Regions from separate parts of the Serratia sp. D1N4 genome, predicted to be linked through region 2. Evidence: predicted binding sites of a transcription regulator. Region 2 holds the regulator's gene; the other holds the start of a gene.

Evidence for each region. Region 2 encodes ArgR, which controls arginine synthesis, uptake and breakdown. Its sites were predicted from a motif close to ANTGAATAAAAATACANT; they were not measured.
Region 1: the regulator ArgR is predicted to act here: its motif matches at 1,306-1,323, upstream of argA (amino-acid N-acetyltransferase).

Annotation. Positions count from the first base shown of each region.
Region 1 covers NZ_CM137274.1:1,193,863-1,197,361, forward strand. The annotation lists gene argA (amino-acid N-acetyltransferase) at 1-1,272, opposite strand, end outside; gene amiC (N-acetylmuramoyl-L-alanine amidase AmiC) at 1,502-2,752, shown strand; tRNA gene ACX1CU_RS05060 (tRNA-Met) at 2,847-2,923, opposite strand; tRNA gene ACX1CU_RS05065 (tRNA-Met) at 2,986-3,062, opposite strand; tRNA gene ACX1CU_RS05070 (tRNA-Met) at 3,129-3,205, opposite strand; gene mltA (murein transglycosylase A) at 3,420-3,499, shown strand, end outside.
Region 2 covers NZ_CM137274.1:494,865-498,363, reverse strand. The annotation lists gene ACX1CU_RS02130 (helix-turn-helix domain-containing protein) at 1-47, shown strand, start outside; gene mdh (malate dehydrogenase) at 114-1,052, opposite strand; gene argR (transcriptional regulator ArgR) at 1,518-1,988, shown strand; gene yhcN (peroxide/acid stress response protein YhcN) at 2,394-2,657, shown strand; gene mpl (UDP-N-acetylmuramate:L-alanyl-gamma-D-glutamyl-meso-diaminopimelate ligase) at 2,849-3,499, opposite strand, start outside.

The sequences.
Region 1 (3,499 bases), 700 kb from region 2:
CTTCTGCATTGGCAGAACGTCCACTTCCGCAGGCGTAAAGCCACGCTCCTGGAACCAGTGAATGCTGCGGGTGGTCAATACAAACAGCTTCTGCAAGCCCATCTGCCGCGCCTGGCTCTCTACCCTTTGCAACAGCATTTCGCCACGCGACGAACTGCGGTAATCCGGGTGGACTGCCACACAGGCCATCTCACCAATTTTCTCTTCCAGGAATGGATAGAGTGCCGCACAGGCGATCGTCAGGTTATCGCGCTCGATAATCGTGAACTTGTCGATCTCCATTTCCAGCTGTTCCCGCGAACGGCGCACCAGAATACCTTGCTGCTCCAGCGGGCGAATCAGCTCGAGTATGCCACCGATGTCGTTGATCGTCGCACGGCGTACCTGTTCTGCGCTCTCCATAACGATCTGAGTACCGATACCGTCGCGTGAGAACAGTTCCTGCACCAGCGCTCCGTCCTCCTGATAGCTGATCAGGTGGCTGCGGCGCACACCGCTGCGGCAGGCTTTGACCGCACCGCGCAGGAAACGCACGGTGCCGGAGTAGTAATCGCCGGTTGCTTCCAACTGCTCAATGCGCTTTTGCGCATCGTTGGGGAACAACTCGGGCGCGATCTGCCCCTCTGCGTTAGCCACCCCTTGCGATGAGCAGAAACCAATCATTTTTTCTGCCTTCAGTTTGATGGCCAACTGCGTGGCCACCTCTTCCGAAGTCAGATTGAAGCTCTCGCCGGTAACGGAAACTGCCACCGGGCCAATCAGCACAATTGCATTGCTGTCGAGCTGGCGATGGATGGCTTCTTCATCGATACGGCGGATACGGCCGCTGTGGCAATAGTCAACGCCGTCATCCACACCGAGCGGTTGGGCAATGATAAAGTTGCCGCTCACCACGTTGATGTGCGCCCCTTGCAGCGGCGTGTTGTTCAGGCTCATGGAGAGCCGTGCGGTGATATCCAGTTGCAGCAGGCCAGCAGCCTGTTTGACCAGTTCCAGCGCATGGGCATCGGTAACGCGGGTATGCTTGTGATAAATCGGTTCGTAATTGTGCTGCGCCAGATTACTGTCAATCTGCGGCCGTGCACCATACACCACCACCAGACGGATCCCCAGGCTGTGCAATAGCCCGATATCATTGACGATACTGGAGAAATTTTCATGCTCGATGGCTTCCCCACCCAGCATGATGACAAACGTCTTGCCACGGTGAGCATTAATATAGGGAACTGAGTGACGGAATCCTTGGACCAGCTCTGTGCTACGTTCCTTCACGGCAAAACCTCTTTTGCATATTTATACGGTATTTTTGTATTTTTATTCTTTTATTGCCCCGATGGCAAGCAGGAATTTGCGTGGAGATCTTGGTTAACTCAGTTATTTCATTAACAAATTGAAAAAACATAAAAAGATTTCCTAATGACAGCCACGAATGGATTGGTTAAAGTTTTTGCCATTCTCACTTTTGGGTGTTTTCTTAAATCTTTATCGCTGCTGGAGCCGCATGCCTAACTCTAACCACAATCCAGGCCGCCGTCGTTTGTTACAGGGGGTTGCCGCAACCTGGTTGCTGAGTGTGAGCCGCGTAGGTTTTGCCGCCGCTGCGAATGTGATTGCCGTTCGCGTCTGGCCTTCCTCGACCTACACCCGCGTGACGTTGGAATCCAGCGTGCCGCTGAAATACCAACAGTTCGCGCTTGCCAATCCTGACCGCATCGAGATCGACATCGAAGGTGTTCACCTCAATAGCGTGCTCAAAGGGCTGGCTGGGCAGGTGCGCAAGGAAGACCCTTACCTAAAGCAGGCGCGCGTCGGCCAGTTCGATAAAAACACCGTCAGGTTGGTGTTGGAGCTTAAGCAGAGCGTTAGCCCGAATATGTTTAATTTGTCGCCGGTGGCTGAATACCGCAATCGACTGGTGGTGGATCTCTATCCCACCAAGGGCGGCACCGGCGAAGAGTATGATCCGCTACTGGCATTGCTGGAAGATTACAACAAAGGGGATCTGGAGCGATCGTTACCGGCGGAAGCGCCGCAGGCTGGTAAGGCAGGGCGCGATCGGCCGATGGTGATCGTGCTGGATCCAGGGCACGGCGGTGAAGACCCTGGTGCAATCGGCAAAAATAAGACGCGTGAAAAAGATGTGGTGTTGCAGATTGCGCGCCGTCTTAGTGCGCTTATCAAGCGTGAGCCGAACATGAAAGTGTTTATGACGCGCAACGATGACGTGTTTATCCCGCTGAAGGTGCGCGTGGCGAAAGCCCGCAAGCAGCGCGCCGATCTGTTTGTCTCCATCCATGCCGATGCGTTTAGCAACCGCACGGCGCGCGGCTCTTCGGTTTTTGCCCTGTCGACCAAGGGCGCGACCAGCAATACCGCCAAATTTCTGGCGCAGACCCAGAACGCTTCCGATGAGATTGGTGGCGTAAGCAAGAGCGGTGACCGCTATCTGGATCATACGCTGTTTGATTTGCTGCAAACCGCCACCATCAATGACAGCCTTAAATTCGGCAAGGAAGTGCTCAGCCGAATGGGGAAAATTAATCCTTTGCACAAAAAAAGTGTCGATCAGGCCGGTTTTGCCGTGCTAAAGGCGCCGGACATCCCGTCAATCCTGGTTGAAACGGCGTTTATCAGTAACATTGAGGAAGAACGCAAACTGCGTACCAGCCATTTTCAGCAGCAGATCGCGGAGTCTATTCTGGCGGGGATTAAGGCTTACTTCGCCAACGGCGGGGCGCAGGCTCGTCACTAACCAGTAGGGGCAGGATGCCCGGTTAATGGCAAGTTTCACAAACTCCAGATACAAAAAAACACCTGTTAAGGTGCTTGTTCGTGGTTATCAAGATTGGTTGCGGAGGCCGGATTTGAACCGACGACCTTCGGGTTATGAGCCCGACGAGCTACCAGGCTGCTCCACCCCGCGTCCGTCTTGATACTGATATTATCGAACCAACTTTCATGTGATACCGCTGGTACAGTATCGGTTGGTTGCGGGGGCCGGATTTGAACCGACGACCTTCGGGTTATGAGCCCGACGAGCTACCAGGCTGCTCCACCCCGCGTCCGTATAATACCTGTTTTTCCATCGGATTCAACCTTTTATCTGATACTGCTGTTGCAGTATCGGTTGGTTGCGGAGGCCGGATTTGAACCGACGACCTTCGGGTTATGAGCCCGACGAGCTACCAGGCTGCTCCACCCCGCGTCCGATGGAAGCGCACTATACTCTCCATGCGTTTTGTTGCAACCCTTTTTGCAAATATTCCCCTCAAAGCCATCTGTATGCTGAATTAGTCCTCAGATTGGCTTTTTTTTCATCATAATCACTTCACCGGGAATTTTTGGCGGCAAAGATTCCTTTATTTATAGCCGTTTGTTATCGTTCGCCGATAGAACATATCAGCCTGAGAGAGCATGTAATGAAAGGACGTTGGGGCAAATACCTGCTGGGTGGATTAGTGATTGCCGTACTGGCAGGGTGTTCATCAAAACCGACCGA
Region 2 (3,499 bases):
CGCACACGCAGCGTCTGCTGGATCGAAAAAGTCGTATCAAATCATGAGACAAATAAAAAAGCCGCCGGACTGTTGTTCCGGCGGCTTTTGTAAAGCTAATCGAACTGGCGCTATCAGTTATTGATAAATTTTTCGCCCAGTTCGATATCTTTGTGCAGCACGTCCAGCATTTCGTTCAGCGCTTGTTGTTCGAACGCGCTCAAAGCACCGATGTCTTTACGTTCTTCAACACCGTTTTTACCTAACAGCAGTGGCTGTGCGAAGAAGCGGGCATACTTGCCATCACCTTCAACATAAGCACATTCCACCACGCCTTTCTCGCCGCTCAGCGCACGCACCAGAGACAAACCGAAGCGCGCAGCCGCCTGGCCCATAGACAGGGTTGCTGAACCGCCACCGGCTTTAGCTTCAACCACTTCGGTACCCGCATTCTGGATACGCTTGGTCAGATCAGCCACTTCCTTCGCGGTAAAGCTCACGCCAGGGATCTGCGACAGCAGTGGCAGAATGGTCACACCAGAGTGGCCACCGATGACCGGTACTTCCAGCTCTTCCGGCTTTTTGCCTTTCAGCTCAGCCACGAAGGTGTTGGAACGGATAATATCCAGCGAGGTGACGCCAAACAGTTTGTTCTTGTCGTAAACACCGGCTTTCTTCAGCACTTCTGCGGCAATCGCTACCGTGGTATTCACCGGGTTGGTGATGATACCAATGCAGGCTTTCGGGCAGGTTTTAGCCACTTGCTCGATCAGGTTACGCACGATACCGGCATTCACATTAAACAGATCTGAACGATCCATACCAGGCTTACGAGCAACACCGGCAGAAATCAGCACCACATCGGCACCGTGCAGCGCAGGAGTTGCATCTTCACCACTGAAGCCTTTAATTTTAACTGCGGTTGGGATGTGGCTTAAGTCAACGGCAACGCCTGGGGTAACAGGGGCAATGTCGTAGAGGGTGAGTTCAGAACCTGAAGGAAGCTGGGTTTTGAGTAGAAGGGCGAGGGCCTGGCCGATACCGCCAGCAGCACCGAGAACTGCAACTTTCATCCTATACTCCTTTATTATCTTAAATATAAAAGCGCCGTGAATTCTTTGGTCTCGGACCTTAATTTATTACACCTTTAAAAACAACCTATTAACAGTCGGTTTTAGAGCTGGCGCAATAAAATGGCCGATGTCGCGATCATTTTAGATTAAATAGCTTACGCATTAAGGGCATAGCGCACACTAATCGAAAATAGTGCGAGGTTCTTCACGGGCGAGTTAACCGGCGGTTACATTACACCCTTACATAACATCAGAACAACATCATTTTAATAACATTTTCTTTACCGGGGAGCTGACTCGTTTCCCACGCCCAACGGGCATATTCATGAGGTGCGGATTTTGTTAAAATCCCGGCCCTTCCTTATTTTCCGCGCATTACTCTTTTATCTTGGCACGTCAATATTGCATAAAAATTCATTTATATGCATAATAATGACATCCATTGTCAACATTCCACGGTGCAGAATGCGTAATCCCGCAAAGCAGGAAGATCTGATCAAAGCGTTCAAGGCGTTATTGAAAGAAGAAAAATTCAGTTCTCAAGGCGAGATCGTTTTAGCGCTGCAAGAAGAAGGCTTCGAGAACATTAACCAATCCAAAGTGTCTCGCATGCTGACCAAGTTCGGCGCGGTGCGCACACGCAATGCCAAAATGGAGATGGTGTATTGCCTTCCGGCGGAACTCGGTGTGCCCACCACCACCAGCCCGCTGAAGAATCTGGTGCTGGATGTCGATCACAATGATGCCATCGTGGTGATCCATACCAGCCCAGGCGCCGCACAGTTAATTGCGCGCTTGCTGGATTCCCTGGGCAAATCCGAAGGGATCCTCGGCACTATCGCCGGTGATGATACGATCTTCGTCACCCCCGCCAGCACGTTTACCGCACGCCAACTGTTTGAAGCCATTCTTACGTTGTTCGAACAAGAACTGTGATGCTATTCCGTTAACAAAATAGGGCTGACGGCCGTATTTTGTTAACGTTCTCTCGCCATAACGCTCGCACCTCGACCTACTCCCCCACGTTTAAAACTGCTTCTTTACCGACTTACAGCACATTTCAATGACATTCTCGCGTGAGCAATCAGTAGTATCTGTGATATTCCGCACTTTTAGTCAAAAGCACTTAGCCTGTTGAAATTACATAAATTTAACATCAACTGCTCATTTTATCATCGCCTTTTATTCCATTAGATTCTTAAAAATAGTGATGAACGAATAAAGTTTCACTATAAATTGTTAGCGGGCTATTAATTTTTGTAGTTACTAGATGTATACTCATTTTCGTGACGTAAATCACAGTTCATTGGAACTGATAAAAGAATACAAAGAGGATTAATCATGAAAATTAAAACCACCATTGCAGCAATCAGCCTTCTCTCTATGCTTTCTTTTGGCTCTTTTGCAGCACAATCCATTGATGCATCGCAGGCCGAAAAATTGCAATCCGTAGGTACCATCACCGTCAGCGGTGTCGGTGCAGCGCCTTCAGATATCCGTCAGGCGCTGTCTGCCAAAGCCGATGCCAAAGGGGCAACCGCGTATCGTGTGATCGAAGCACGCAACGAAGGTAACTTCCACGCCACTGCTGAAATTTACAAGTAATCACTAAGAAAACGCATTTGCTGAACTGCCCTCGTCACTGCCACTGCCGAGTTCTGAGATAAATGCCGTTTTCCTAGAAAACCTCGTCGTCCTATTCAACGAACCCTATTGCCCTCGCTCGCGAGGGCTTTTTTATCGGCGTAAAAAAGGCCGCTTTCGCGGCCATAACGTGATAGATGAGAGAAGTCTCTTCAGTAGGCTTCTTTCGGCTCGGCCTTTTTAGCCAAAGCCGCCAGCAGTTTGTCATGAATACCGCCAAATCCGCCGTTGCTCATCACCAGAATATGGTCACCTGGCTGCGCCGTTTTGACGATCATCTCCACCAGCGTCTCGAGATCGGCACTCCAATGCGCCGCTTGCACACAGGCATCAGCCACTTCGGCTACCTGCCAAGGAATGTGATGCGGCTGGAACAGGAACACTTCATCAGCGCGCCCCAACGAAGGGGCCAGATCGTTTTTGCTGATCCCCATCTTCATGGTGTTGGAACGGGGCTCCAATACCGCCAGAATACGTGCGGTGCCCCCCACTTTGCCACGCAGCGCGGCCAACGTGGCAAGAATAGCGGTAGGATGATGGGCAAAATCATCATAGACCGTCACGCCGTTGGCTTCGCCACGCAGTTCCAGGCGACGGCGAGCATTGATGAAATCACCCAACGCGCGGCAGGCATCGGCGGGTTGTACGCCGACGTGACGGGTTGCCGCAATCGCCATCAGGCCATTATGCATATTGTGTTCACCCACTAGCGCCCAGTTAACCTCACCGACCTTATCGCCATTGAGGAAAACCTCGTAATGGCTGGCATCTGGGGTCAACTTGTGCGCGCGCCAGGCCCCCTC